DNA from 2 places in the Lysinibacillus sp. NPDC093688 genome. Region 2 is predicted to be linked to the other one. Evidence: riboswitches for the same ligand, from Rfam matches in the RefSeq annotation. Region 2 holds a riboswitch; the other holds the start of a gene.
The links. A riboswitch is a leader RNA that binds a small molecule or an ion and turns the genes downstream of it on or off. The one in region 2 is predicted to bind cyclic di-GMP.
Positions count from the first base shown of each region.

Region 1: it holds a riboswitch for cyclic di-GMP, as region 2 does, so the genes downstream of both, ACQKN2_RS18700 (methyl-accepting chemotaxis protein) here and ACQKN2_RS12440 (amidase) in region 2, are expected to answer to the same signal.

Region 1 is NZ_JBNNUX010000028.1:12,083-27,973, reverse strand. Features, by position in the region: gene rlmD (23S rRNA (uracil(1939)-C(5))-methyltransferase RlmD) at 1-758, shown strand, start outside; gene ACQKN2_RS18725 (hypothetical protein) at 758-946, shown strand; gene ACQKN2_RS18720 (tRNA dihydrouridine synthase) at 1,439-2,428, shown strand; gene ACQKN2_RS18715 (alpha/beta-type small acid-soluble spore protein) at 2,516-2,713, opposite strand; gene ACQKN2_RS18710 (DUF1456 family protein) at 2,920-3,414, shown strand; gene ACQKN2_RS18705 (hypothetical protein) at 3,731-3,928, shown strand; cyclic di-GMP riboswitch class I at 4,151-4,236, shown strand; gene ACQKN2_RS18700 (methyl-accepting chemotaxis protein) at 4,342-6,084, shown strand; gene ACQKN2_RS18695 (SDR family NAD(P)-dependent oxidoreductase) at 6,081-6,836, shown strand; gene ACQKN2_RS18690 (sodium:solute symporter family protein) at 6,861-8,357, shown strand; gene ACQKN2_RS18685 (methyl-accepting chemotaxis protein) at 8,839-10,584, shown strand; gene ACQKN2_RS18680 (hypothetical protein) at 10,671-11,351, shown strand; gene ACQKN2_RS18675 (methyl-accepting chemotaxis protein) at 11,485-13,179, opposite strand; gene ACQKN2_RS18670 (copper amine oxidase N-terminal domain-containing protein) at 13,601-14,482, shown strand; gene ACQKN2_RS18665 (M23 family metallopeptidase) at 14,617-15,621, opposite strand.
Region 2 is NZ_JBNNUX010000013.1:97,994-113,884, forward strand. Features, by position in the region: gene ACQKN2_RS12390 (BrxA/BrxB family bacilliredoxin) at 1-31, shown strand, start outside; gene ACQKN2_RS12395 (aromatic acid exporter family protein) at 622-1,599, shown strand; gene prli42 (stressosome-associated protein Prli42) at 1,620-1,715, opposite strand; gene mce (methylmalonyl-CoA epimerase) at 1,841-2,254, shown strand; gene ACQKN2_RS12410 (acyl-CoA carboxylase subunit beta) at 2,260-3,807, shown strand; gene ACQKN2_RS12415 (hypothetical protein) at 4,272-5,237, shown strand; gene ACQKN2_RS12420 (M20/M25/M40 family metallo-hydrolase) at 5,702-6,817, shown strand; gene ACQKN2_RS12425 (chemotaxis protein CheW) at 6,843-7,331, shown strand; gene ACQKN2_RS12430 (hypothetical protein) at 7,977-8,114, opposite strand; gene ACQKN2_RS12435 (DUF6366 family protein) at 8,315-8,521, shown strand; cyclic di-GMP riboswitch class I at 8,678-8,768, shown strand; gene ACQKN2_RS12440 (amidase) at 8,813-9,700, shown strand; gene nspC (carboxynorspermidine decarboxylase) at 9,744-10,883, opposite strand; gene ACQKN2_RS12450 (saccharopine dehydrogenase family protein) at 10,880-12,109, opposite strand; gene ACQKN2_RS12455 (hypothetical protein) at 12,386-12,592, opposite strand; gene ACQKN2_RS12460 (tetratricopeptide repeat protein) at 13,170-13,910, shown strand; gene ACQKN2_RS12465 (response regulator transcription factor) at 14,208-14,939, opposite strand; gene ACQKN2_RS12470 (amidase) at 15,071-15,891, shown strand, end outside.

The sequences.
Region 1 (15,891 bases), on a different contig from region 2:
GAGCAACTGGTGAAGTGATGGTTGTTCTCGTAACTAAAAAGAAAAAGTTCCCGCAAAAAGAAGCCGCTGTTGCGACAATTCAGAAGCTTGTTCCGAATGTCACATCCATTATGCAAAACATTAACAGCGACAAAACGAACGTTATTTTCGGTGATGAAACCGTAAATCTGTGGGGTAAGGACGTTATTATTGATACAATTGGCGATGTTCGCTTTGAAATTTCAGCCCGCTCATTTTATCAAGTAAACCCTGAGCAAACGGAAGTTCTATACAAACAAGCATTAGACTACGCTGACTTACAGGGTGATGAACGAGTAATTGATGCTTACTGTGGGATAGGCACAATATCATTATTCCTTGCACAACAAGCAAAGGCTGTTATGGGCGTTGAAATTGTCCCGCAAGCGATTGAAGATGCAAAACGTAACGCAGCACTAAATGGCTTTACGAATACGTATTTCGAGGCTGGGCCAGCAGAGGAAGTTATTCCACGTTGGTATAAGGAAGGTAAGGAAGCAGATGTTTTAGTAGTTGACCCACCACGCAAAGGTTGCGATGAGGAGCTTCTTCAGACGATTTTAGAGCAACGTCCTAAGCGTGTTGTTTATGTGTCCTGTAACCCAGCTACATTAGCACGTGACCTTCGAATTTTGGAGGATGGGGGCTATCGAACGCAGGAGATTCAACCTGTGGATATGTTCCCGCATTCGACGCATGTAGAGGTTGTTACGGAACTAACTCTAAAGGAGCGATCATAATGGACGCAGCAAAAAAATGGCTCTCTATCCCGAAAGATATCAGAGAAATGCTCGTGAAAAACGTATTTTGTGGCAATTGTGGTGTAACGGCAATTGTGAAGTACACGATACAAGAGGGAGAATTTGCCCCTGTATTGAAGGGGAAATGCAAGACTTGTGGTAGGGATGTTGCTCGGGTGATTGATTAGTAAATGATAGAATTCTGAAAGGATGGAGTGAATATTCCATCCTTTTTGTGTAAGCATGGAAGGGTTTTGGTTGAATCTTATGCTTGAATAGAAGAGGTTACTTTTGATATATGTGATGAAAATTATACACCTCATAATTGGTATCAGAACATTATAATAGGCAGTTCAAGAACGGGGTTTGAAATCAAAGGGTTTATAATTCGATTGCTTTATGATAAATTAACCGTTATCTTGAATTGCTTTTTTATGTTTTTGGAATAAAGTGTCCACTATTCGGGGTTCAGTTCAAAAATCTATGCCATCTGCTTTTTGTTTATAAACATACCATTCAGGACTGATTTTCGTTAAAATAAACATTGCAGATCATCACAAATTATAAATGTCCAAATGTACTTGTGTTTGATATTCAGTTATTGAGCATGATATAAGTGTAAAAGAAGTGGAACATTGGGCTTCATATTTTTTGACCGAGAGTTTGAAGTTGTACCCACAGTGAGAGGATTTGAGTTTGAAATGATAGATAATTTTTGGCGTGATTTACCACGACCATTTTTTGTACTTGCACCAATGGAAGATGTGACGGATGTTGTTTTTCGTCATGTCGTAAGTGAAGCCGGTCGACCGGACGTATTTTTCACAGAGTTTACAAACTCTGATAGCTATTGTCATCCAGAGGGCATGAAAAGTGTGCGTGGTCGTTTGATTTTTACAGAAGATGAACAGCCAATGGTGGCACATATTTGGGGTGATAATCCCGAATATTTCCGTCAAATGAGTATTGGTATGGCAGAGCTAGGTTTTAAAGGCATCGATATTAATATGGGCTGTCCTGTACCGAATGTGGCATCGAGAGGGAAAGGCAGTGGCCTTATTCTGCGTCCGGACGTTGCGGCAGAGCTTATTCAAGCAGCAAAAGCGGGCGGATTGCCTGTCAGTGTGAAAACACGACTTGGCTTTAAAGAGGTAAATGAGTGGGAGGAGTGGCTAACGCATATTTTAAAACAGGATATTGCGAACCTTTCTATTCATTTACGTACAAGAAAGGAAATGAGCCAAGCAGATGCGCATTGGGAGCTAATTCCGGAAATCAAAAAATTACGTGACCGTATCGCACCAAATACGCTAATAACAATCAATGGAGATATTCCTGACCGTCAAACTGGACTGCAGCTTGCTGAACAATATGGTATTGATGGTGTTATGATCGGACGAGGTATTTTTAAAAATCCTTTTGCTTTTGAAAAAGAGCCAAAAGAGCATAGCAGTAAAGAGTACCTTGATCTTTTAAGACTGCAGCTTGATCTTCAAGATCAATATGCGGAAGCACTACCACGTTCAATCACAGGGCTTCATCGCTTTTTCAAAATTTATGTCAAAGGATTCCGTGGAGCTGGTGAATTAAGAAATCAATTGATGAACACGAAATCAACAGATGAAGTGCGTGCATTGCTTGATAACTTTGAATCAAATAATGTTGATTGACGATGACGGTAGAATGATGTAACTGCAAAAACATGAAAGAACGAATTCCAATTAATAAAAGGGATTCGTTCTTTTTGAAATTTATTATTATAATAAACCTTTTGAACGTTTTTCAGCCATTTCTACGAGGCGTTTTGTAATTTCTCCTCCGACTGATCCGTTTGCACGAGAAGAGGCTTCTGGCCCTAATTGTACATTAAATTCTTGTGCGATTTCATACTTCAATTGAGTAACAGCTTCATGTACACCAGGAACTAGAAGCTTATTTGAACTACGATTAGCCATTTATCTCACCTCCTTGTGATTAGAATGGTCGAGAGTTGGCTAATCATACATGTTAAAAAATAAAATGCACATTCTAAATACTATAGTAAAGTAACTTTTGGAAAGCTAACTAAAATTGTGAATGTCTCTGCTATAATAAAGTAATGCTACAATCTTGAAGATACGATTGTTAGAAGCGCTTTACAGCTAAAATGGAGGTTTTTTAAATGACGAACAATGATATTTTAATTCGTTTAAGATATGCATTAGATATCAAAAATAAAGATATGGTAGAAATTTTTAAGCTAGGAGGCATGGACTTTACGAAGGAAGAAGTATTGAACATGCTTATCAAAGTTAATGATGAGGAAGAAGCACCAGAAGAATACATTAAATGTAATAATAAAATGGTAGAGGCTTTTTTAAATGGATTTATTACATTTAAACGAGGTCCGCAAAAGCCTAAGTCTGGTCAGCCAGAAGGACCACCACCTGTGTCTGGAAAAGAAAGTCCTAATAATATGCTATTAAAGAAAGTGAAGATAGCGTTAGCCTTAACGAGTGAAGAGATGCTCGATATTTTATATGATGGTGGCGTTAGCGTTTCGAAAGGCGAATTAGGTGCCATTTTAAGAAATCCAAGTCATCGTAACTATAAAGAATGTGGCGATCGCTTTGTGAGGAATTTTTTAAGAGGGCTAACAGATAAATATAGAGATTAAATGGCTCGGTACTAAAAGCTATGCTGAAGCGTGAAGGCTGAGACGTGTCCTAGCGTTCTCTTTTAAGTAGTCAAGTGGAAATTTTAGTGAATAGCAAATAAATTAATCACAAAAAAAGTAGTTGCAACTTTGCAACTGCTTTTTTTATAAGGGTTATTACGTAAAAATCTATAATATGATTAAAATTTTCTGCAAAAAGCGCATTTTTCTTAGTCGAATGTGGTTGACAGTTTGTGACGGAATTGTGTACACTGAGATTGACATAAAGTTGTCACAAAGATGGAAAATAAATGTTCACGAACAGAGGGGTGCTTTTATGTTTACTTTAAAAATTTTATTAGTTGCTATCGCATGTGTTACTATTCCACTTGTAGTTGCTGCAATTATGATAGACATTTTTTATGCAGAAAAGAAACAAGTTCGTTTTTCATTACGCCGTACATCGATGTGGTATGTGAGTATGTTTGCAGTATCATTTATACCGGCAGTTTTAGTCATGACACTAAACGGATAAGTATTTTTAATATGAATAATCATTTAGGGGTAATTGATTATTTTAAATTATAGTAGCAGCTACAATATTGCGTTGTAGCTGTTTTTATTTACGCAAATTGTGGATGAGCCGAGAAAATTATGTAATAGTGTTCATTTCATACTTATAGTAAAATAGTAAAAAACATGTGTATTTTTATCTAGTGACATTGACTACTTTTACCTATTGTGTTAATTTTGGAAGGAAAAAGATGGGCAAATTTACCGAAAGGTAGAGACGCAAAGCTACAGGTCTAAGGTTTTAATTACTATGATGGCTGAGCTGCGAAGGAGTACTAGTTAAGTACATATAATTGCTAGTTATATTCTTTGAAGCCTATTTCTTTTGAAATAGGTTATTTTTTTGCCAAAAACATAATAAAGGGGGAAGTAATCATGAGGTTGTTAAAAAATGCTTCATTGAAAAACAAACTTTTACTAACGGTTTCTATAATTGTTTTACTTTTAATTGCTATTATTACTACGCAAAGTATTAGAGAATTAAACAATCGAATGTCTGTTGATTTAGAGCAAGAGTTGAAAAGTGTTGGTTTATTGACAGCTATGAATCTTAATAGTGATGATATTAAAGATTTGTTGTCTGAAAAGGGAGAAACGAATGCTGAATTTAAGAAAATTCAAAAGCAACTCGATAGGATTCAAGAAGAACAAGGAATTATGAGCTGGAGCTATATTTGGGATGTAAAGGATGCAGATGGCGTTACCCCAATAGGCTATACCTCTAATTTGAATGAAGTATATGAAGCGGGTGAACTCTTTACTGATTTAGCAGATGAACATGTAACAACAGCTAAATTGGCTATTAAAAATAATAGCACTGAAGTAACTGATATTTTCCAAGATCCTTATGGTTCATGGCGAACTGTATTTAGCCCTATTAAAGATGACAATGGCAAGCTCATTGCATTATTAGGTCTTGATTATTCTGCGGACTATATAAATACAATCATTAAAACAAGTATCATTAAACAAATTGTTATAGCTGTTATTGGAATTTTAATTTTATTAGCGTTACTTTACATAATTATTGATCGTCTATTAAAGCCACTTAAGAAAGTAGTAAATGCTGCAAATCAAGTAGCGAATGGGGAATTAGTAAATGTAGATTTAGAAATAACGAAGGACGAAATTGGAAATTTATCTGAATCGATTAATACGATGGTTTCGAATCTACAACATATCATTTTAAATATTAGAAATACATCTAATAACGTTTCTTCTGCAGCTAATCAGCTAACTGTGAATGCAGCAGAGACATATAACAGCGCAACAAATATTGCTCAAGATATGGGGCAAATCACGCAAAATGCTGAGGCTTCAATGGTTATGACTGAGGAAACTGCAGCGGCTATGGAGGAAACAGCTACAGGCATCCAGCAAATTGCTGACTCTGCTAATACAGCTGCTGAATCATCTATTTCTGCTTCTCAAGCTTCAGAACGTGGAAATCATGTTGTTCAACAAGTCATTGCACAAATGGAATTGATCAATGGTTCTGTTGAACAAATAGGGACAACAATAAACGGTTTACATATCAATACGAAAAAAATTAGCGATATCGTAAGTCTTATTACAGCAATAGCAGATCAAACAAACTTACTAGCATTGAATGCGGCAATCGAAGCTGCTAGGGCAGGAGAGCATGGGAAAGGTTTCGCTGTTGTCGCTGACGAGGTTAGACGATTAGCGGAGCAATCATCACAATCTGCAACGGAAATATACAATTTGATTAGTACAATTCAAGCTGATTCAAACGCTTCTATCACTGTTATGGAAAAAGGAAAAGAAGATGTAAAGGCGGGTATGGAGTTTACAAATGAGGTAGGGGAAATCTTTAAAGAAATTCTCACTTCATCAGAAGAAGTGGCAAGTCAGATTCGCGAAATTTCAGCTGCGTCTCAACAAATTTCCGCTTCTTCGGAGGAAGTCGCAGCATCTGTCAATAATATTAAGCAATCTGCGGAGCAGTCATCTGAATTCTCGTCGAACGTATCAAGCGCAACTCAAGAGCAATTGACGACCATGCAAGAGGTGAAAGAGGCATCTTCTTCATTAGGAAAAACAGCCGAAGAATTGCAGGTACTTGTAACAAAATTCAAATTGGAGAATGATCAATGATGGAAATTAATTTTAAAGGAAAAAATGTACTCATTACAGGTTCCAGTAAAGGAATCGGCAAAGCCATTGCTTTAGGCTTTGCCGAGCAAGGAGCCAATGTATGTATCAATTATATTGGTGATGACAACGAGGCAGAAGAGGTTCGTGCACAAGCGGAAAAGTTTGGTGTACAGGCTATGAAATTTAATGCAGATGTATCGGATTCTCAGCAAGTTCAAGCTATGCATCAAGCTATGGACAAACAGTTAGGCGATATTGATATTCTTGTCAATAACGCTGGATTTGCACAAGCTTCAAGCATTACAGATTTAACAGATGAGCAATGGGATAAAATGATTAAAGTTCATCTATACGGTTGCTTCTACAATTGTCGAGAGGCAGTAAAAAGAATGAAAGTACGAAACAAAGGAAAAATTATTAATATTTCTTCTGATATTGGTAGTTTAGGTTGTGAGGAATTTACGCATTATTCTGCTGCAAAGGGTGGCATCAATGCATTTACGAAGGCTTTGGCACGAGAGTTAGCGCCTTCGATATTAGTCAACGCAGTAGCTCCTAGTGGAACATTTACAGACATCCTAAAGGAATTTGGCGAAAATTATGTGGAGGAAGAGTCTGCTAAATATCCGTTAAAACGATTAGCTCAACCAGAAGAAATCGCAAAGAGCGTGTTATTTTTAGCTTCAGAAAATGCGAATTTCTATACGGGTCAAATATTAACACCTAATGGTGGAGTCGTTATGAACGGATAATGTGGGAAACTAAGGAGCACTACTATGTTAAATATAATCATCTTTAGCTTATACTTAATTTTTATTTATTACATTGGATATAAAGGATACAAACGCGTAAATACTGCGGAGGATTTAATTGTTGCTGGTTGGAGTATGCCTTTATCTGTTGTAACAGGAAGTCTAGTGGCGGCCTTATTAGCAGCCCCATTCTTCTTTGCAGCAGTAGGCTCAGGTTACACAAGTGGCGGCTTTGAAGGTTCAGCGACAATGGGCGGTTTAGGGACTTGTATGATTCTTGGAGCACTCATTTGGACGAAGCCTTTACGTAGATTGAAGGGCTGGACATTAGCAGATTACTATGGATTAAGATATGGAAGTAAAAAGTTAGGTGCCTATACAGGTGTCGTAATGGCGATTGCCTTCGGTGTCTTTAATGCAGCTGCGTTAACAGTTGGTGGAACGTATATCATTCAGCAACTGTTGCAAATTGATTTCGTTCCAGCAGCATTACTCTTTGTATCATTAACAGCCCTATATTCGGTTATTGGTGGCTTATGGGCTGTAGCCTATACGGAAATTGTTCAGGGGGCACTTGCAGTAGCGGGTATAGTAGGGATTACAATTTTTATCTTATTCTATTACCCTGATGTAACATTTAACCCTGAGTGGTGGAATATTAGTGAACTCTTTAATAAGGCTGGAGCAGAGTTTTGGACACTTTATCTTGTGTTAGCACTTGGTGATATTCCAGCGGTGGATTTAGGACAAAGGGTAGCAGCTGCGAAAAGTCCAAAAGTAGCACAGCGTAGCATGATTATAGCTGGGACAATTATTATCGCGATCAGCTGGATTCCGGGTATGTTAGGAGAAGCGTTCAAAACGATTTATCCTGGTAGTACAAATCCAGAGACGTTAATGCTTGCCTTTGCTCAAGGATATTTCCCGCCGTTATTAGCAGCCATCTTTTTAACAGCAATGGCCGCGATGGGGATGTCTACTGTAGCCGCATGTTATGTTGCGACTTCAGGAATTATCACAAAAAACATTTATTTAGACTTTATTAATCGAAACCCAGACCCTAAAAAATTATTAAGATTTTCAAGACTTATTATTATTTTAAGCGCTTTGCTAGGCTTAGTTTTAGCGGTTAGCTTCCAGAAAGTGATTGATTTAGCCTATTTGGCATGGGATATTGTTTTCGTAACAATTTTCTGGCCAATCGTATTAGGGCCGTTTTGGAAGCGAGTAAGTACACCTGCAGTATGGACAAGTATATCTGTTGGGCTAGTCTATTACATCATTACATCTTTAACCTATGTACCAAGTCTTTCTATCCAATCAGAAGGATTTTTAGGTTTATTAAATGAACTGTGGCAGGCACCTGTTTTCTCAGGAGTTGTGATCACAGGTATTACAATTGTTATTGTAAGTTTGCTTATTCCACCTTCGCAGCATGTTCTTGAGATGCATAAGATTGAAAAAGATAAGACTTTAGACGATGTGGGCGGTAAAGAGGAATTAACGGAACAGTCAAATTGATAACCAAATCCTCGTTTCAGACAGTAGACAAATGCTAATTTAGGTTGAATCTTTTTAGTATGTTAATATTTTTTGATTCAGTTTGTCTTCTCATACTTATGATGAGGAACCGTTGATTTTTCACGGAGAGTGGCGTGCTTGCGCTGAAAGTCCCGCAGGAACGTAGTGACGAGGAGATTGAAGCCAAGCCTCGGAAAGCGCCAACTCGGTGTGAAAATCAATTTTGCTTATTTGCATTATTTTATATTGGTTCTTTTGTTGATAAGCTAACACGGGAGCGTTGAATTTCAATGCTCTCGTGTTTTTTTGCGCAAAAAATAACACTCAAAAATGACCAAATTTAGCTAGTTTTAGCAAAAAAATTAAATATTTTAGAAATACCAACATTGTACTAGGGGGAATGTTGTAAAATTTATTGTTACTAAAATTTCAATTTTTTAGTAATTATTCATATAGAAAAAAAGTTTAAAGGAGTTCAACGATGAGAAGTAGCTTAAAAATTAAAATGTTAATGGTATTTTCAATTTTACTTGTTATTTCGTGTTTTCTGATTAGCTTTTTTATTTATCGTTCGTCATTGGAGCTGGTGAAAGAGACAGTTGGTGAGCAAAACATAAATATGATTGATCAGGCAATCTCAAAAATAGATGTAGAAGGCTATCAAAGATTAGAAATTGGTGCAAAAAAAGATGACTATTATTATGAATTACAAAAAGAATTAAACTCTGTTAAAGAGCTTCATAAAGTATCTAGTTTATATTCGATGACTCGGATAAAAAACGGTGATGGATATGACTACTATTATATGGTAGATAGTGTTCCGAATGAGGATTCAATACTTGGCGATAAAGAGGAATCACCAGAATCGTATCCTAAAATGAAGCAAGTATTTGAAACAGGGCAAATACAATTTCAGCTATCGAATGATTCACAATACGGAGCTGTCCTTGCCATCTACGCGCCCATAAAAAATGATGCTGGCGAAGTGATAGGATTAGTAGGGGCAGATTTAGATGCCACAGAAGTTTATTCGGACATGAATGCGAATCAAATGAAAATTATATTGATTACGCTAATTATATTAATAGTAGGAATCTGCATTGTTTATTTCTTTACAGATTATTTAACGAAGCCAATAAGAAAATTAACAGCACAAGTAAACCAAGTTGGTAATGGTGATTTAACGGTAAAAATAGAAACAAATCGAAAAGATGAAATTGGCGTTTTGACAAATGCATTCCAACAAATGGTGCTGGATTTGCAAAATATAATTATTGGAATCAATTCTAGCTCTAAGCAGTTAATCGATACGACGAACGGAGTAGCAAAAAGTAGTGAAAAGGCAAATGAAGCAATTAGTCATATTTCAGCCTCCATCCAGGAAGTATCTGCTGGCGCACATGCACAGTATAAAAACTCAGAGGAAAGCTCAGCTACATTAGAGCAAATGTCGGAGGGCATTCAACAAATTGCAGAGGCTTCTTCAAATGTATCTCAATTATCATCTATTAGCTTACAAAATGTAGAGCTTGGAAATGGAAACATTGAAAAAGTAGTTCATCAAATGAATATTATTAGTGAATCCGTTCAGTTATCCGCAAATGCTATAAAAAAACTAGAGAGCCAATCAAATGAAGTATCACTGATTATAAATATGATTCGTGATATCGCCTCACAAACGAATCTACTTGCATTAAATGCAGCGATCGAAGCGGCTAGAGCTGGTGAATCTGGAAAGGGCTTTGCCGTAGTAGCTGAAGAAGTAAGGAAGCTTGCGGAGCAATCAGAAAAATCGGCGAATAGCATCTCAAACTTGATTTCTAAAATAAATGAGGATACAAGCTTAACGGTGCAAACTATGAATGTTGTAACAGATAATGTAGAAGACGGTTTACAAGCTGTAGAAGAAGCCGGAAAATCATTCGAAAGTATTCTCCAATCTATTCAGGGCGTAGTATCACATACAAAACAAGTTTCTGTAACCTCAGAAGAAATGTCTGCATTTTCTGAGGAGATTACAGCAGGAGTTGTGGAAACAACGATGCTTGCGAATAAGGCTGCAAAGGCAACGGAAAGTGTTGTAGAGCGTACGATGGAACAAGAAAACTACAATCAAGATATCCTCCATTCTATTTTAAAATTGAACAAAATGGCGGAGGACCTAGAAAAATCCGTTTCAAAATTTGATGTAGATGCTAATAGCACAAATAATTCCTATAGAAATTAAGAATGAAAAGATAATCGTTAGAATAAAATTTCTATGAACATGGATGAAATAATCCTATCGATTATCTTTTTGAGGGTGGGAGATGGATGAAAACCTTTTTTCTTTTATTTCTTGGGACAATCTATGTATTACTCGCAAATTCAGTCGAAACGGCTATATTTAGAAAGGTATATTTTTTAATTGGCATAGGGCTAGTAATAGCAGGAGTTTTTCGGTATGTGAAAGAACGATTTATCTATATCCATACATTGAATGAAATGAAAGAGGCGAGTGAGGAGGAGCTTATGGCTATCCCTCATACACATTGCATCATCTCAAATGATTGTTTAAGTGCTTTATTACTAAATGAACCTACAAGTACACTTATTTTCGTAAGTAGAGAAGAATTAGAAGACGCTTTGATAAAAAAAGAAATTCCATTCAATAAAATATATGAAGTAGCTATAGTAGAGGACGACATGTATATTGCTAGGACAAGCAATAACTTCATAAGTGGTTCATTACTTGGTGAAGACATGGATATAGAAGAAGAGGAATTAGATGAAGAAGACCCTGAGTATAATACTATGTCTCAGTTGACGTTGAAAATTGTAGCTGATAATTTATCTGACCCTATTCTAGAATATGTTTTTATGGATAACAGTGAGCCTCTATCAAGAGAAGAGGATGAGTATCAAGAAGCGCTAGAGCTATGTGAGGAATGGTTTCAGAAAATCAGTGTGATTATCAAACGTTATGAGCTGGAAAGGGTACCAATTAGGCATTAGTAATAAGAGGAAAAAAGCTATCTCGACCGTAATGTCGAGATAGCTTTTTTAGGTAGAATCGCCCCGGAGTAATCGGGTAATCTCCAAAAGTGATCCGGTGAGCCGCAAAAGTGCTCAGGTATCACCTCAAACCTTAAATTTTAAACTGCTGTAATTGGCTATTTAACTCTTCAGCCATACCAGCGAGATGATTTGCACCCCTTGAAATTTCCTCCATAGTAGCAGCAGTTTCCTCTACAGTTGCTGTTGTTTGTTCTACTCCAGCTGCAGACTCTTGAGAAATAGAAGCCATTTCATCGATGGAGACATTGATGGATTCGGAATTTTGAGCAACTTTATTTAAATTGCTTGAAATGGTATTTATGTTAAGAATCATGTCCTCAACTGCTACCGAAATTTGTTCAAATGTTTCATTTGTTTGATTTAGTTGTACGGTTCCTCGTTTTACTTCCTCATAGCCGGATTGTAGAGCGGTTGTTACATTGCCAGTTTCACCTTGAATCCGATTGACGATTGTTGAAATATCAGTGACAGAGAACTGTACTTCTTCTGCAAGCTTCCGAACTTCATCCGCTACAACTGCAAAACCTTTACCGTGCTCTCCTGCGCGAGCTGCTTCGATGGCAGCGTTAAGGGCCAGTAAATTTGTTTGATTTGAAATATCATCAATGACAGAAACAAGCTTGGAAATTTCCGCAGACTGCATATTTAAGCCTTCAACTTTTTTCACTGAATCTAAAACAATTTCATTAATGGTTGCCATTTGTTGTGTTGATTGTACCATTAAGCCTTTACCTGTAGTCGTTAGTTCTTGTACATGATTTGAATGCGTTATTAATTCAATGCCTTCCTGTGTTGTTTCATGAATACTATGTTGGAAAGAAGTCATTGTTTCGGCTAAATCACCTGCTGTAGATGCTTGTGTTTCAGTGCCAGAGGCTAGCTCCTGCATAGTTACGGTAATTTGCTCTGTACCTGATTGTACTTCATTAGAAGATTGGGCCAGCTCTTCGCTACTAGCTGCTACTGTTTCGGAAACAGCATGAATGGAGCTTATTGTTTGCTTCAATTTTTCATTCATATTATTTGCGGAAAGCATTAATTGACCAATCTCATCTCGATGCGTTATTGGAAGTAGTTCGTGTTGCAGATTGCCATCCGCTAATTCGCTCATGCGCTTTGAGACAATTGTAATAGGTTTAGAAATATTGCTAGCAGTGACAATAGCGATTAGGATACCTGCGATCGTCAATACAATGCTAACAATTAGTCCAACTGTTTTATTGCTTAAACTTGTTGAGACTACGTCATCTCCTACCGTAGTAATGGCATCTGAGCGTTTATTGGCCAATTCTTCATAACCAACACGAACTTCGGTTACGAGATTATTGATAGCTGTTAAATTTTTTAATGCTAATTCTTTATCACCTTTTTTATAAACATCGAATACTTCGGTATTTACGCGATTGCTCCATGTACGTGCCATTTCTACTAATGCAGCACGCTCAGACGTATTTTCGTGTTTTTCAACAATACTATTACTTTCCTCAGCAATTTGACGATATTCATTAAAAGTTTCTATGTATTTTTCATCACCTGATACAACGTAACTTAAAGCTGCAGAGAGACGAACACTCATAGACATTGCTAAATTTTTACTTGCAGTTAAGACTTGTAAATCTTCTTTCACTAAACCTTCTGCTTGTTTTTCCATCTTATTATTAGAAATGTACGAATAGGTTGTAAAACAAACAACTAATACTATCAAAAGAAGAAATGCACTTAAAATTCGGGCTTTAAGTGTTTTAAACTGAAATATTCCCTTCATCTTTTCCCATCCTTTTATTGTTCATTTTCAATGTAGAACTGTGAAAAAATCGAAATAATAATTGTTATAGTACAAATATATTTTATAACTAATTCTATATATACATAAGCCCTTTTAATGGGAAAATTTAAAAATGGTTTATTAGTACAATAACGAATCATAGTTATGAATGATAGGTAGTTAAATGTATATGTCTAAATAGAAATTCTAAATTTTTTTTAATACTTTTATGTATTTATACCTAACGCTATTCTCATATACAGACATCGATGTGAACATTCGGAACTCCGTAAATTGCCACCAATCCGAGTTGGCAGCTTCTATAAAGTCTCTCCCTTAATTATCCATATTTTAGTTTGAATGGTATAATATATTTAATGTTCAACTGTTTAAAACAATACAATTATAGGAGGAAAATGATATGAACAAATGGTTCAAAATAATGGGCTTCGTGATATTTGTGAGTTTTATTTGCAACACTTCAGCACATGCGGCTTCTTCTACTTCTCTTTTTGTCAACAGTCAAGCTGAGTATGACTTTATTACGGTTGAAGGACGAACAATGGTTAAATTAAGGTCTCTGAGCGACCCGTCATGGCCTGTGCTCGCTTATGATCCTAAGACCGGTATCGTCACGATTCAAAATAAAGATAAGAGTAAGAAAGTGCAGCTTGTGGCGGGGAAAAAAACAGCAACAGTTAATGGGAAAGCGATAAAATTAGACGCTGCAGTAGTAAACAAAAACGGTAGCACTTATGTGCCGATTCGTTTCATTAGCGAGACACTTGGCGGTTATGTCTATTACAATAACAAAGATAAACGGGTCATTGTCCGTACACCTGCGGGTCAGGAAGAATACGAGACACTGATGCACGGGGATCTCACGAAGGCGCGTCATATTGCGATCGGACTAGCAACACTCACAGAGGAAGCGCCACCTCTTCATGCTGGAGAAGGGTATAATTCCTACTATTACACGTTTCCGGAAGGAGAAGCATTGCGTTTCACATTGAATCTCTCCGGCTATAGCGATGCTTATTATGAAGTGAATAAAGAAGGTCTGTCCGTCATTAAATGGCAGCAGGATAATGTGGCGGAACGAGAATGGGGAGCGAAACCAACCTTTAAAAGCTATGTTTATTTCTTGGACGAGTTTAAGGCTGGCTTATTCACTTACGGTATTGTAGACGCTCAAGGCAAAGATACGGAGCTAGGGAAATTTGGTAAGGAAGATTGCAACTTTTGTAGCGACAATCATCTAGTGCTACAAATTGAAGGGGAGAAACGGACGGATCAGAGGTAGAAAGCTTGTGGTAGATTAGCGACTGAGCCCGGCTAAAAAACCATAGAAGCTTTATGAAATTACAGGATATATGTAGCAAAAAAGAAGGATGGATAAAGTCAATTTTATCTATCCTTCTTTTTTGTGTGCAACATTTAATTACTGTTTTGCTTTGCTTTTTTTGCTTGTCGTTCCCATTGCATTAAAGATGGATATGGATCAAATGCCCATTCTGTACGCCCATTGAATTTGTAGATACCGTAGTGAAGATGAGGCGGAAATTTTCCGGACGTCCCTTCTTTACCGTAGCCAGAGCTACCAACCGTACCGAGAACAGTGCCAGGTTCGACAAGGTCTCCAACTTTAATTTTTTTATTATAACTGCCGAGATGGGCATAATAATGATAGGAGTTGTGATTATCTCGAATGCCTATGCGCCAACCACCAAATTGGTTCCAGCCCTTTATTTCCACTACACCATAAGAGGTAGAAAGCACTGGAGTACCATAGCTAGCGAAAATATCTGTTCCTTCATGAATACGGCGTCCACCCCAGCCCCTATTGGCACCCCATGTACTTCGATAGCTGTAATCATAATTAGTAGGGACTGGGAATGTGTGATCGTCAAGCTCTGTTGTTTTGAAATGACTATACATTTTGGAAATGGTGAAGATTTGATTTACGGCCTGTTCGCTTCCGTAATATTCCCATAAAGCTAATTTAAAGTCTTCATCAGATGTTCCAAATTTGCTTAAAAAAGTAGCCATGGAGAATATTGTATCGATATCATCCTTTGGACTGGCAGCTCCATCACCATTGCCATCTAGCCCCATCCCGCCAAAGTAACTAATTGTTTCTGGGCGAGTATCATCTCTTACAGGATTTAAAGCACCTGACCAATATTCATCAGAAAATTGAATGGAAATAATACCATCCCGTTTCGGAATATCTTTACGAACTGATTGTAAATTGCGTTCATATTGGTCAATGGCTGCTAAGAAATGCCACGGAATGAGTAATTCGTCAAATTGTACGTAATAGGCCATACGTTGTTGCACAATTTCTTCTTGGGTGGGTTCTTCTTTTGCTAATGCAACAGTGGGGAGAGTAAAACTCCATAATAATATCCATGATAAAAGGAATATAAAATGGCGATTCAATAAAGGACCTCCTTTCTAACGTTAGAATAACCGAATTTTTTATCTTCATTCAGCACTTTTTGTGGGAAAACAAAGCAGTAGGAATGAGCAATTTTTATAAAAAAGCGCATAACGTAGGGCTGATTTCCGTTCCGACTGGGCGCTTTGTTGCTGACGCTTCGCTTTCGCACAGATAAAACATTTGCCGCTGACGCTTCGCTTTCGCGCAGAGCAGAGCTTCCTGGGGGCGTCGGGGCAACAGGATGTTGGTCACGAAGGCGTTATCACAGG
Region 2 (15,891 bases):
AAACTTTGAGGAATACTGCGACGAACTTTAATTTTATTCATAGAGTTAAAAGTGACGTTATTCTATAAGTAGGAAGCCCCGCAGCTACAAAATATCTGCGGGCGCTTACTTCATAGCCATGCTAATTGATCCCCGATTAGCATGACGTTATTGATAACTTTCTTTTATTTTCAACATACTAGTCAATTGACGTTCGGAATATTTGAAATATTGGCTAAATGAATAATCTAAAGTTTTTAAATGAATAAAATTAACAGGTGTGTTGATTAGCAATATTGGGCATATTTGTGGTGAAATCTTTTATTTTTCTAGGACTACAATATTGTTGCTCATCACCAAAACTGTTGGTGACATTAGTAAAACGTATTCAATGAATATTAGTTGATTGGAGTGGAGGATGGGCGACTCCTTGGGGAACAGCGATAGGGGAACGAAGGCTAAAAGCATCACATCCTGTGATAACGCCTTCGTGACCAACATCCTGTTGCCTCGACGCCCCCAGGAAAGCGCCCAGCCGGAATGGAAATCAACCCCACGTTATGGTGATGAGCCTATGTTTGAAAATATAGCTAATCAACACGTTTGTAAATGTAGAGTACTAAAAGATAGGAGGCAGTCGACTTGAAGAAGTTTTCAATCGGCTATCGTACATTAAAAACGGCATTTGGCGCAGCAATCGCTATTGCCATTGCCCAATACTTTGAATTAGCTTCTTATGCATCTGCTGGTATTCTAACAATATTATGTGTACAGCCAACGAAGAAAAAATCTCTTCATGCTGCATATACACGATTTGTCGCAAGTATTATCGCAATGTTTTATGCATTTTTGAGCTTTGAGCTATTTTCTTATCATCCGCTTACATTAGCAGGTATGCTGATCATTTTTATACCAACAATTGTGTCATTAAAGGTAGCGGATGGCTTTGTCTCTAGTGCCGTTATTATCATGCATATTTATGCTGCTAAAAGCTTTTCATTGGCACTTGTTTATAATGAATTTGCATTAATGGCAATTGGATATGGTACGGGAATAGCTATAAATATGTATATGCCAGACATTCAAAAGGAATTAAATTACTACCGAGTTAAAATTGAGGAACTTTACAGTAAGATTTTTTTAGAAATTGCCAACTATTTAAGAGAAGGCGATACATTGTGGGATGGGCAGGAAATTATTGAAGCGATTAAAGCGTTAAATAGTGCGAAATCCCTAGCGTTTAAAGATGTTGAAAATCATTTTACGAGACGAGAAAATGACTACTACGTGTATTTTGATATGCGTGAACAGCAGCTAGAAATTATTGATAGGGTTCTTCCCAAAATAACGGCGCTTCCTGTTATAGTACAAGAGGCTGTGATCGTTGCAGACTTTTTACAAGACCTAGGTGAACATGTTCATTCAGGAAATACGGCTAGTCATTTTAGAGAGAAATTAGAGCAAGTAAAGCTAGATTTCGCCCAGTTACCTTTACCGAAAAATCATGAGCAATTTCTAGCACAAGCGGCACTCTATCAATTTATAGAGGAAATGGATCGATATTTAGAAATAAAGCAGTCTTTTAAGGGGTTAAAGGTAAAGAAAAAGCGCCCGCAGTAATGCGGACGCCTAGTTTTTCATTACACTAGCATCGATAAGCCGAATGCTAGAGATGAGATTACCATGATTGCGACCATAGTATAAACAACGATTTTTTGAAATTTTTTATTACTCATATGCTCGTTCGCTCCTTCTTTTCTTATAAATAGTTTATCAAATCTGAAAAATTTCTCAAGTAGTAGAGTTTTGACGAAAAAGTCTGTAAAATAGATTATGTACCATAACAGAAGGAGATGTCACCATGGAGAGAGTAGATCATATTGGGATTGCAGTCCGCGATCTTGATGAACGCATTACATATTATACAGAAACTTTAGGCTTAAAGCTGCTAAAAGTGGAAGAAGTAGAATCTCAACAGGTTCGTGTTGCATTCATAGATGCGGGTAATGTAAAAATTGAGTTATTAGAACCGATGAGTGAAAAAAGTACTATTCATGGATATATCGAAAAACGTGGAGAAGGTATTCACCATGTAGCTTTCGGTGTAACAGGGATTCGTGAGCGTATGGCAGAGCTTCGTGAAAAAGGCGTACGTCTTTTATCGGAAGAGCCAGGACCAGGTGCTGGTGGTGCAGAGGTTGCTTTCATGCACCCGAAATCATCTTTTGGTGTGTTATATGAATTATGCGATAAAAGTGGAAAAGGGGATAAGTGATCAGTATGGATATGTTCGACAAAATTAATGACTTGTATGACCGTAAGACAGTAATTGAACTTGGTGGCGGCTATGAGCGCATCGAGAAGCAACATGATAAAGGGAAATTAACTGCTCGTGAGCGTATTGAATTATTACTAGACGAAGGTACATTTTTCGAGATCAACCCATTCATTACACACCGTACAGTAGACTTCGGCATGGACAAGATGGAAGGCCCTGGTGATGGTGTAGTGACTGGTTTCGGTAAAATTAATGGACGTCCAGTATACTTATTCTCTCAAGATTTCACAGTATTTGGTGGAGCGCTTGGTGAAATGCATGCCAAAAAAATGGCAACAGTAATGGATCTAGCTGCAAAAAATGGTACACCATTTATCGGTATTAATGATTCAGGTGGTGCTCGTATTCAAGAGGGTGTGCTTTCACTTGATGGTTATGGTCATATTTTCTATCGTAATGCAATCTACTCTGGGGTAATTCCGCAAATCTCAGTTATCATGGGACCATGTGCTGGTGGGGCGGTATATTCTCCAGCAATTACAGACTTCATTCTAATGGTTGATAAAACATCTCAAATGTTTATTACAGGACCTAAAGTTATCGAAACAGTAACAGGTGAACAAATCTCTGCTGAAGATTTAGGTGGTTCTAAAGTAAACAACGCTGTAAGTGGTAACGCACACTTCCGCGCACCATCTGAAGAAGAAGCTATTAATGAAATTAAGAAACTATTAAGCTACTTACCACAAAATAATAAAGAAAAAGCTCCGCGTCAGGCACGTCCAGAGGGTGATGACTATCGTCCAGAAATCGTGGATGCTGTTCCAATCGAAACAACTCGTCCTTATGATGTACGCAAAGTAGTCGAGCAAATAGTGGACGAAGGCTCATTTATGGAAGTTCATTCAGAATTTGCGAAAAACGTAGTAGTTGGTTTTGCGCGTATTGCTGGTGAATCAGTTGGTCTTGTATGTAACCAACCTAAAGTATTAGCCGGTGGGTTAGATATTGATTCTTCAGACAAGGCTGCTCGTTTCATTCGTACTTGTGATGCTTATAATATACCAATCATCACATTTGAAGACGTTTCTGGTTTCTTCCCAGGTGTTAAACAAGAGCATGGTGGTATCATCCGTCACGGAGCGAAAATCCTTTACGCATACTCAGAAGCAACTGTACCAAAAATTACAGTGATTCTACGTAAAGCTTACGGCGGTGCATACGTTGCGCTTAACTCTAAATCAATTGGGGCTGATTTAGTATTTGCTTGGCCTAACGCAGAAATTGCTGTTATGGGTGCGGCAGGTGCAGCTAATATTATCTTCGCGCGAGAAATTGCAAAATCAGAAGATCCAGAAGCAACACGTGCAGCGAAAATCGAAGAGTATAAAGAAAAATTCGCAAACCCATACGTTGCGGCATCTCGCGGTATGGTTGACGATGTTATCGATCCACGTGATACGCGTATTAAGCTAATTCAAGGGCTAGATATGTTATCAAATAAACACGAAACACGTCCAGAGAAAAAGCACGGAAACATTCCTCTATAAAAAATGTACATGCCTAGTATCCATTCGGATTGCTAGGCTTTTCTTTTAGACTTGAATTAATTTGATATGAGAATGACAGATAATTGGCTCATCACCAATAGTTGAGGATAATATGCCATGTATATCAGTTGATTGGAGTGGAGGCTGGGCGACTCCTTGGGGATTAGATCACAGCGTCACAGATGAGACCCTGGAGCGAGCAAGTAGGGGAACGAAGGCTAAGTGCATCACATCCTGTGATAACGCCTTCGTGACCAACATCGTGTTGGCCCAAGCGGCTCATCGGACGCCCCCGGGAAGCTTTGCTCTGTGCGAAAGCGAAGCGTCAGCAAATGTTTTATCTGTGCGAAAGCGACAAAGCGCTCAGGCGGGACGGAAATCAACCATACGTTATGGGGATGAGACAGAAAATTGAAACATATTTTCATTTCATCCGTACATATAGGTAAGAGGAGTTGAGATGAATGGAATGGAAACAATTACAAAAAGAGCAAGAAATGATTCATGCACAATTAAGAAATGCCAGTAGATTAAGTGAACAAAAGGTTTTAATTGAACAGCAAATCGAGCATGCCCAACAGGAAATTTACAAACATTCTAATGCACTCAATCAAATTCGTTTGAGACTCGATAAATTAGAAGGCTTTTCTTTTATGAATATGATTCGTACGTGGACAGGGCAACAAGATGAGCTACGTGCAGAAAAAATTGATAAAGCGGCCATTCTTGAATTAAAAATAAATGAAGCGAAGAAGATGGATGTTGATTTGACGCATGATTTGGGGCAAATCAACACTAAAATTTCTCAAATTAATGAGCAAGAGTTACAAGGAGCTTTAAGCCAATTAAATGCTAAAAAGAAAGGCTACTTACAAATCCATGAGCCTGAACAGGCAAAAAGGCTTGAACAATTAGCGCATGAAGAAATGTTAACAAAACAACTAATGATAGAAATAAAGGAAGCAGAAGCGGCTGGTGAAACAGCAATTACTGAGCTTGGACAAGCAGCAGAGTCCTTGCATTCCGCAAATGGATATTCAACTTGGGATACGTTTTTTGGTGGAGGATTCTTTGTTACACATTTAAAGCATGATGCACTGGATAAAACCGAAAATTATCTTCACAATGCTCAAATTGCGTTACAACGCTTCCATAACGAATTGCTGGATGTACATGAGATGTCAACGAAATCATTACAGATTGAAACAGATGGATTCGTAAAATTTGCGGACTATTTCTTTGATGATATTTTTTCAGCTTGGTCTGTCCATTCTAAAATATCCACTGCAAGAGATCAGGTCTCTCGTGTACAAGATGATGTACATAATACAATTTTGCGTCTACAGGATAAACATAACAAGGCAGATGATTATTTGCAGTCTCTGCAACAAGAAAAAGAAACGATCTTGCAAAACGTGAATATAAAGTAATCTGTGAAAAGATTTTCCCTCTTTTCACAGGTTTTTTTTTCGTTTAATAATAAAAAAATATCGACAAAACGAGGGATTGATTTCCGTTCCGGCTGGGCGCTTTCCTGGGGGTGTCCGATGAGCCGCTTCGCTTCGCTGCAGGGTCTCGGGCCAACACGATGTTGGTCACGGAGGCGTTATCACAGGATGTGATGGTTTTAGACTTCGTTCCCCTATCACTGATCCCCGAGGAGTCGCCCAGCCTCCACTCCAATCAACCACTTAAAATGTACCTTCTGGCTTGTCACTCTAATTTATAGTAATAATACAAAACTTCAGCAATGTTTTTTTTGAGGGGGAATTGCTATTCCTTCATAAATAGTCGTAGTTCCTGTTAGCGAATTATTTCAACTCTTTACACGTTGTGCTAAAATAAACCTATACTATATCGTGGAAATACACGTAAACTAAGGGAGTCCTACAACATGACAAGTCGTTTAGTAGAAGAGTTTTTTGAGCTCGTACAAATCGATTCAGAAACAAAACATGAACAAGTGATTGCGCCGGTTTTAATCGACAAACTAACAGCGCTTGGTTTTACAGTAGAACAAGATGATGCACATACTCGAAACGGGCATGGAGCAGGTAATATTCTTGCTACACTAAAAGGTTCATTAGATATCGAACCAATTTATTTTACTTCTCATATGGATACAGTTGTCCCTGGTAAAGGGATTAAACCATCTCTTCGTGAAGATGGCTATATCGTGTCAGATGGTACAACTATTTTAGGTGCTGATGACAAAGCTGGTCTTGCCGCATTATTTGAAATGGTTAAACGCTTAAAAGAGCAAAATATTGAACATGGTGATATTGAATTTATTATTACAGCTGGCGAGGAAAGTGGACTCGTTGGCGCTAAAGAGTTAGATCCATCTAAAATTAAAGCAAAGTATGGCTTTGCAGTAGACAGTGATGGCAAAGTAGGAGGAATTGTCACAGCAGCTCCATTCCAAGCGAAAATTTCCGTTAAAATAATTGGGAAAACTGCTCACGCTGGTGTTGCTCCAGAAAAAGGAATTTCAGCGATTACGGTTGCTTCTAAATGTATTGCAAAAATGAAGCTGGGTCGATTAGATGAAGAAACAACAGCAAATATTGGACGCTTTGAAGGTGGACAGGCAACAAATATTGTATGTGATGAAGTAACGATTCTTGCAGAAGCTCGTTCAATCGACAAAGCGAAGCTAGATGCACAGACTCAGCATATGCAGGAGACGTTTGAGCAAGTTGCTGCTTCATTAGGAGCAAAAGCTGAGGTTGAAGTAAAGCTTATGTATCCTGGATTCCGTGTAACAGAATCAGATAAAGTTGTTCAAGTGGCAATGGCAGCTGTACACAACATCGATCGCACACCGAAGCTTGGTATTTCAGGCGGAGGTTCCGATGCTAATGTTATTGCAGGTTTTGGCATTCCTACAGTCAATCTTTCTGTTGGGTACGAGGACATTCATACAACAAATGAAAAAATCCCAGTAGAAGAATTAGAAAAATTAGCAGATTTACTTGTTGAAATCGTAAAAGAGTCTGCGAAAAAATAACAACAGAATCGAAGGACGTGACCGAATGGAAAGTGTAAAGGCAGTAGTTTTTGCTTGTGGTACAGAGGAATATGCAGTGCCTGTGGAACAAGCGATTTCGATTGAAAAGTTAGAGCAAGTAACGCCGATTCCTCATTTGCCTAATTATCTTCTAGGTTTCACAAGAATTCGTGGCGAGCTTGTGCCTGTCCTTGATTTTGAGCGTATTCTTTATAATCGTACCTCTAATGTTGCAACAGCACGGATTATTGTGTTGAACACGGATGTTGTAAATTATGGATTACTTGTAACAGAAGCTCGTGAAATTCTTGATTTTGATGAGTCAGTATTAAAGCAGATGGGCCTTGTCAATTATTCAAAAACACGCTACTTTACAGCTGTGGCAAATCTTGAAAATCGTATGATTACTTACGTTGACCCGAAAATACTTGTGAATTCATTAGAAGGTATACGTGAAATAATTAATTATTTGCACAAAATGCTTGAAAATGAAGAAGAAAACGTACAGGCTTGAGTTTTTTATAATTAAGAATTAATTCAATACGATAATTTACACATCATAGTTGATGTTTTAGGCAGAATTACAAATTTGTGATTCTGCCTTTCTTTTTCCAACCAGTAAAAGGAAAATGAATACTCGAAAAGACTATTATCAAAACATGTGGTTGATCTCCGTTCCGACTGGCGCTTTCCTGGGCCGTTCGATGAGCCGCTTCGCTCGCTCTTGTGTTCAATTTTACTTGGGAAGTTGTAGAAAAGCATTATAATGTGATCGAATAAGACTTAGAGAAATGTTGGTAACAAGAATCCAGAATCCCAAAATATTTAAAAGACTAACACGAAGTAAACTGTACCCTATAAGGTAGACATTTGAAAAAAGTCTATCTTATAGTAACGGGTTCTGTTTTGAAGTACAAAAAGCAAAATCGAAGGTTAAAAAGACAATTAATTAGCATATTAAAAGGTACTGCGATTCGCAGTACCTTTTTTTGTACAACTTAGTTTGATATTTCGTGAATCAAAATTTAACTAAAGCACCCCGTTCGTATTAGTTGAAGAAGCGTCCCCAATATTAAAAGCAAAGACGTTTATATTCTCCTCTGGTAAAAAAAGCCCAAGCTCAATATTAATTGAGTACTTGGACTTTGGTGTTACATTATCAAATTGTTTTAGCCATTGTTATATTCGTAATTTCATAGCCCATTTTTTCATATAAGCCACGTGCAATTTTGTAACGGCTAACTGACATGCATCGGTAAAAAACCACGTCCTGTGGCATTACCGAAATGACTGACATCGTGTCGGCCCTCATGTTGTTGCAGTCTCTTCGCTTTCGCACAGACAAAACCCTTTGTTACTGCCGCTACGTTAGCCCTGCGCTTTCGCACAAAAAACATCTACAGGCCTAAGCACAAAGCCGATTTCGGACGCAATTATGAATATATCTATCTTTAGTATAAATAAGTAAATATTTATTATTGGGGAGGTGTTTGTCATATGGAATCAAAGAAAAAGGAAACACCAGAAGAAAAAAGAGAGCGTTTAAGACAAAGTGAATTAAAAAACAATCCTACGGGTGCACTAAACGATGGAGTTAATAGAGGAAGTAGTGGGAATTTAAATGGTATGGGTTGGAAAGAAACGCTTGTATTAATTTTAGTGTTATTTATAGGATTCATTACGTACAAATTGTTTTTCAATTAAAGCAATCTTTATAGATAATTACTTCTACTGTTTTATTCTGATATAGTAAAAATAACCTGTGTTCTCTTTATCTTATTTGAAAAGTTATTAATAAAATTATGCGTTTTACCTACAGACATCTCCGTTCTAACGTCGTATTATGAAAGGTAAGAAAACTACTGTAAAAGGCAAACTTCACCGAAAGGGAAGGACGCAAAGCCGTGAGTCTAAACACTATTTTTTAGTGCATGATCGTCAGGTTGCCAGGTTCGTTCTATGAGCCTCGGCAAATAGAATGGAGATGTTTATCATATGGTAAGTCGTTCACTATCAAAAGCAATTATTGTTTTTATAGTAACAATTGTAAGTACGCTAGGATTAACAATGGGAAAGGTAGACGCAAAGTCCATGCAAGATAAGGCTACTTGGTTATGGGATACGACAAAGATTGTCGAAGATGAATCAGGGGTACTCTCATTTTTAGAAGACAAACAAGTAAAGAAATTATATTTACAAATTAATAGTGATATAGCAAGTAACGATTACAAAAGTTTTATCAATAAAGCTACGACAAAAGGAATAAAAGTATATGCGTTGGATGGTGCTGCAAGTTGGGTATCAGAAGAAGGTTATAACATGCAGGATCAGCTGTTTGAATGGTTACATACATATAATGGAAATGCAGCAACAACAGAGCGATTTTCTGGCGTTCATCTCGATGTAGAACCTTACTTAAATAGTGGCTGGAGCTCGAACCAAGTAAAAACAATTGAATCCTATCAAGCGCTCCTTACTAGAGCGAAAGGGGATACTGATCAATTACAATTGCCTTTGGAAGTGGATATGCCATTTTGGTTTGACGAAGTTTCATATAATAACCAATTTGGCCAAGGTTTATTAGCTGACTGGGTTATTGACCAAGTGGAAAGTGTTTCAATAATGGCTTATCGAGATGCTGCAAAAGACATTATTAAAATTGTTGAACATGAAATAGACTATGCAAAAAAAGTAAATAAATCAATTGTAATTGGTGTGGAAACAGGAGCCTCTGATGAAGGTGAAAAGATTACCTTCTATGATGATGGAGAGGCCTATATGAATAAACAGTTAGCACAAGTTCAAAAACAGTATGCCAATAAAACAAGCTATAATGGTTTTGCCATTCATCATGTTGATAGTTGGATGAATATGAAACCGTAAAAAAATCCTCTCCAGCAATAAGTTGGAGAGGATTTTCTTTGTATTATGAAAGTCGACCGCTATAGTCTTCAAATTTAAATTCACGAATGACTTTAATGCCTTCTTCATCGTTATAAGAAACGATGGATGGAAGGTTTACACCATTAAACATATGATTTTTCACCATTGAGTAATGCGCCATATCTGTAAATACTAGACGATCGCCTGGTTGTAAAGGTTGTTCGAATGAATAATCACCAATTACATCACCGGCAAGACAAGTAAGCCCGCCTAGGCGATATGTGTGAGCTAGCTCATTTGGTTGACCTGAACCGATAATCATTGGGCGGTATGGCATTTCTAGAACGTCTGGCATATGGCAAGTTGCCGATGTATCTAAAATTGCTAGGTCCATACCGTTTTTCTGTACATCAAGAACAGTCGTTACTAAATAACCTGTATTAAGTGCAACAGCTTCACCTGGCTCTAAATATACGAGAAGGTTATACTTGTTTTGAATGTAATTAATGATATTCACAAGCTTTTCTACATCATAATCCTCACGAGTAATATGGTGACCTCCACCAAAGTTTAACCATTTCATTTGATGTAAAACATCACCAAATTTTTCTTCGACAACTTGTATAATACGCTCTAACGTATCTGAGTTTTGCTCACACATAGCATGGAAGTGTAAGCCATCAATACCGTCAAGCTGTGACTTATCGAAGTTGGCTAAAGTTGTGCCAAGACGAGAATTCGTGTAGCAAGGGTCGTAAAGTGCTGTTTCAATTTCAGAGTACTCAGGATTGATACGAATACCACATTCAATTGTTTTACCAGCAGATGTTACTTTGTCCTTATACTGGTTCCATTGGTTAAATGAATTAAACACAATATGATCAACATAGCCAAGTAGCTCGTCCATTTCATGCTCCACGTAAGCTGGTGCATAGACATGAACTTCTTTTCTCATTTTTTCATAGCCGAGTTGAGCTTCAAATAATGAGCTAGATGTAATCCCTGCTAAATATTCACCCACTAATGGGAATGTTGAATGCATAGAAAACCCTTTTAAGGCAAGTAAAATACGGCAACCTGTTCGATCTTGAATCGATTTTAAAAGTTCTAGATTTTTTGTTAATAATCGTTCATCCACTACGTAAGAAGGGGACGGAACTTTTGAGAAATCAATTGGCTTCATCGACTGAATTCCTTTGCGTCTAATTCTAGGTCAAGTAATTCTGGGTTATGGCTTTCTTGCCATGGTAGACCCCATTTATTTAGTGCATCCATGAATGGATCTGGATTGAAATCTTCGACATTCCAAACGCCTGGTTTACGCCATTGACCGTTCATCACAAGCATTGCACCAATCATTGCTGGTACACCAGTTGTGTAGGAAATTGCCTGTGAACCAACTTCGTTATAACATTCTTCGTGGTCACATACATTGTACACATAATAAGTTTTTTCCTTACCATCTTTTAGACCGCGAATAATACAACCGATGTTAGTTTTTCCTTTTGTACGTGGTCCAAGTGATGCTGGATCAGGCAGTACAGCTGTAAGGAAGTGAATTGGTTGAATCATTTGTCCTTCAAACTCGATAGGCTTGATAGAAGTCATACCAACATTCTCTAATACTTTTAAGTGTGTTAAGTATTTTTCAGAGAATGTCATCCAGAAACGGATTTGCTTTAAGCCTTTAATGTTTTTAGCAAGTGATTCTAGTTCTTCATGGTATAAAAGGTAAATATCTTTTGGACCGATTTCTGGTAAGTTATAAACCTCTTTTTTCTCAAGTGGTGCAGTTTCAACCCACTCGCCTTCTTTCCAGTAACGACCATTCGCTGTAATTTCACGAATGTTGATTTCTGGGTTGAAGTTTGTTGCGAAATGGTAACCGTGATCACCAGCATTTGCATCCACAATATCAATGTAGTGGATTTCATCAAATTCATGTTTTTGTGCATGAGCTGTGAAAACGCCCGTTACGCCTGGGTCAAAACCGCTACCAAGTAAAGCAGTTAAGCCAGCTTTTTCGAACTTCTCTTTATAAGCCCATTGCCATTTATATTCAAATTTTGCCGTTTCAGGTGGCTCGTAGTTTGCAGTATCCACATAGTGTACACCCGTCGCTAAGCAAGCATCCATAATCGTTAAGTCTTGATAAGGTAGTGCTACATTAATAACAACTTCTGGTCCAAAGGCTTTAATAAGCTCAATAACCTCTTCCGTATTATCTGCGTCTACCTGTGCAGTGTGAATCTTTGTTTTTCCGCCGTCTAGTTTTTCTTTTAGAGCGTCACATTTTGAAACAGTTCTACTTGCGATACAAATCTCCTCAAATACGTCCGGATTTTGAACACACTTGTGTACCACAACACTGGCAACTCCGCCAGCTCCGATGATCAATGCTTTACCCAATTGTCTACCCCCAAATTCAAATAAGTTTTGTCAAACAAGCTGATTATACAGAAAATTGAATTACTACTCAATCATTCTTTTTAAATTTTCTACAAAATTTTTTATTTTTCAACAACAATTAGTCGTATTCAGAGGGGAATACCACGAAAAAAGAGGCTTTTCATGAAAAAAAATCCCTTACCTACTGATGTAGAGAAGGGGAAATTAACTTTTTTTGTGCAACGAGTGTGTGAAAAAAATAGTTCACTTCAAAACTGTAATTTTAAGTCACCCGAGTTATTTAGAAAAACGATTCGAGATTTGCTGTTTTTCATCCCCCCATAAATAAAAAAAGATTAGTAGTGATGTGCTTAAGAACCCCATCACAAGGGCATATGTGCTGAGGGCCACATCCACTTGACTTTGCATAGCATAAAAGAAAATAGCTCCTAGTGTTAATAAATTTCCAATAATAAGCGATACAAAATGCAATCGTCTATTCATAGCAGCCCTCCTATATATCAAAAATGAAAACGCACTTCAATTATCTCATAATTCAGAACTTTATCCAATGTTTTTTCAATTATCGTAATTTTAAACACAAATCCAATAGAACTAAAAAATAGGAGCTTATCCCTAAAATTTCGGAATGACATTTGTTGAGACGTATGCTAAATAAATAAGTTGATTGGAGTGGAGGCTGGGCGACTCCTCGGGGATCAGCAATAGAGGAACGAAGGCTAAAAGCATCACATCCTGTGATAACGCCTTCGTGACCAACATCGTGTTGGCCCGAGACCCTGGAGCGAAGCGGGGGAGGGGAACGAAGGCTAAAAGCATCACGTCCTGTGATAACGCCTTCGTGACCAACCTCGTGTTGGCCCGACGCCCCCAGGAAAGCGCTCAGTCGGAACGGAAATCAACCCTCGTTATGTGATGAGCCACAATATAATAATAGATACTGAATTAGCCGTAAATTAAAAGAATTATAGAAAAATTATTGCTATTTAGTTTGTTTTAGATTTAAAGATGGTAAAATACTTATAAGACTTTTCTTTTGGTGAAGGTGAGGATTTATATAGTGATCAAACAGTTTGATGAGCAAGTTCAACAGATAAATGAATTATTTATAAATGGTCATGTGAAAGAAAGCTATCAATTAGCCAAAGTACTTTTAGCTAATACTGCGTTTACAGAACATGAATCATGTCCAAGCATTCAACAGCACTCCGCAATGTTGGAAGCAAACGGTTATGCAAATATGCCTATTCCTACTGCTGAAAAAATGAAGCAAAGTGTTGAACGAACAGATGGTTCTTATCCAGAGCGTGATGTACTCGCTGCATACATAGGAAGTGAGGATGAAAAGCAATTCGGTAAAGTAATAGATGAGTTATTGGCTGGGTCGGTCGAGGCACAAGCGAATGCTTACTATACAATGGCCGAATATTTTGCACTTGCTAAGGAGCATGACAAAGCACTTGTGCAATATGCGGAAGCGATAAAACTACAACCAAATAAAGCTCTTTACTGGGGAGCCTTTGCACAGTTTTTGAGCCGCAATGAAGGCAGTCCATACTTGGCACTACGTCTTATTGAAGAAGCAATTCAGCTAGATAGTATGAACCCTCGCTGGTACTATATTCAAGGGAATAGTTTTTTACAGCTTGTCGCAGCTACAAAAAATTTAAGCTATTTACCTGCTCTAGAAGAAGCTTGGGAAAAAGCTAAGAAACGTTGCTCAAATAAACAGGTTTCATTAAAAGTGGACATTGCGAAATCCAATGACATGCTATCGCAATGGAAAAAACAAATGCTATAAGAGGGATGAGAAGCTGCCCTAAAAGTTGGATGCTTAAAAAATAGATTTTCTGAAGTAACGGTAAAATTCGAGCCTGTTCGATGGATATACTGTAACGGGTGGGGAAATGATTATTGAATATCAATAGAAATAGCGTAATTAGATAATAAACAAGGTAGGGATTGATAATGAAACCTTTACCTTGTTTATTATTATTGTATTGAATTAAGTCTAAATGTCTTCGGATGAAAGTTTAGTTCTTTGTTCAGCAGAGATCTCAATAGCACTCGGTTTTTATCGATTACCAACATCTTATTTTTATGCACGAAAGCTTTCTGAATATCTTAATGCAAGCTGCGTTCGGGAAGTTACTTGAAATTTTCGATACAAATTTTGCAGATGCTTCTTTACTGTATTTTCACTAACATATAAATTACTGGCTATTTCTGCATTTTTAAATCCTTTACATAAATACATTAACAGCTCTTTTTCGCGTTGAGTAATTCGCAATGATTCGCCTGGCTGAACATATTGATGTAAAAAATAAACATTTTCAATCAACCTCTTTATATACAATAGCTTTTGACTATCCTGTTCTGTAAATGGTATTTCTCCTTCTTTTCGCAAAAAGCCAATAGCCGCTGTTGGCTTTTGCTGATTGTACAGATACATAACCATTTCATCTATAAAATCATTTTTTTGTAAAAAGCGCTCAACATAATACTGCTTTTTCTTCATCGATATAACTTCATTTCGTTGCATTAATTGAATTTCGGGTTGGTTTCGCATATTTACTGGGTGTAAAGGATCGTAATATTTATATTCATGTAGATAATTTTGTATCGTATAAGTCTCTAGGTTGAAATAGACAGGCTGTTCATTTAACTCCCCATCTGCCACTTCCCAAAATACCGTATGCTCGTATTGAAAACATTCACTTAATACTTGCAACATATTCAATTTAAAGTCTTCACTTGTTTGTTGCATATTCATATTTGAAATCTTAAACGTCGCTTCTAATAAATACTCCACCTCTTTATGCTCATACAAAATAATTCCTCCTTTTCTCTATTAACTTCATATATTCTCGTTCAAAACAAATTATCCTTTTGGGTAATATCAATTTTTTTCTTTTCAATTTAAGATGAATTTGTAAGTCAAAACTATTATGAGGTGATCTGATGAATTTGCAGGAATACGCATCATATGACGGTCTTGGATTAGCGGAGTTAGTAAAAACAAAGCAAGTGACACCAGAAGAACTTACAAAATTAGCGCTCCAAGGTATTGAAAAGGTTAATCCTTCGATTAATGCCGTTGTCAGCGTGTTAGAGGATCAGGCTGAAAAAGCGATTTCAACTTTAAATGATAATCAACCATTTGCAGGTGTCCCATTTTTAATTAAAGAAGTTGTACTCCATGCGGAAGGTGTGCCACATAGTATGGGCAGTCGTGTTGCAGAAAATGCTGTAATGTCTGTCGATAGTGAATTAATGAAACGGTTTAAAAATGCTGGTTTTGTGTTAAGCGGTACAACCACAACACCAGAGTTCGGCTATAATGCCGCAACGGAAGCTGTTATTTATGGTCCAACTCGTAACCCATGGAATCTAGACCATAGCCCTGGTGGTTCAAGTGGCGGTGCAGCAGCTTCTGTCGCAAGTGGCATCGTCCCAATCGCGCATGCTAATGATGGAGGAGGATCCATTCGTATTCCTGCATCATGCAGTGGAGTCGTTGGCTTAAAGCCTTCACGTGGTCGTGTGCCAATGGGGCCTTATAATAGTGAGGCATTAAATGGGTTAGCCATTGAATTTGCGCTGACAAAAACCATTCGTGATGCCGCTACTTTACTGGACCAAGTAGCTGGGCCAGACTTAGGATGCTATTCGATTATTCAAAGCCCAGAAATGCCTTACAGTAAAGCAATTCAGCAAAAAGTACGTCCACTAAAGATCGCCTGGACAACAGAAACAAATTCTGGTGCATTCGTTGATCCGGA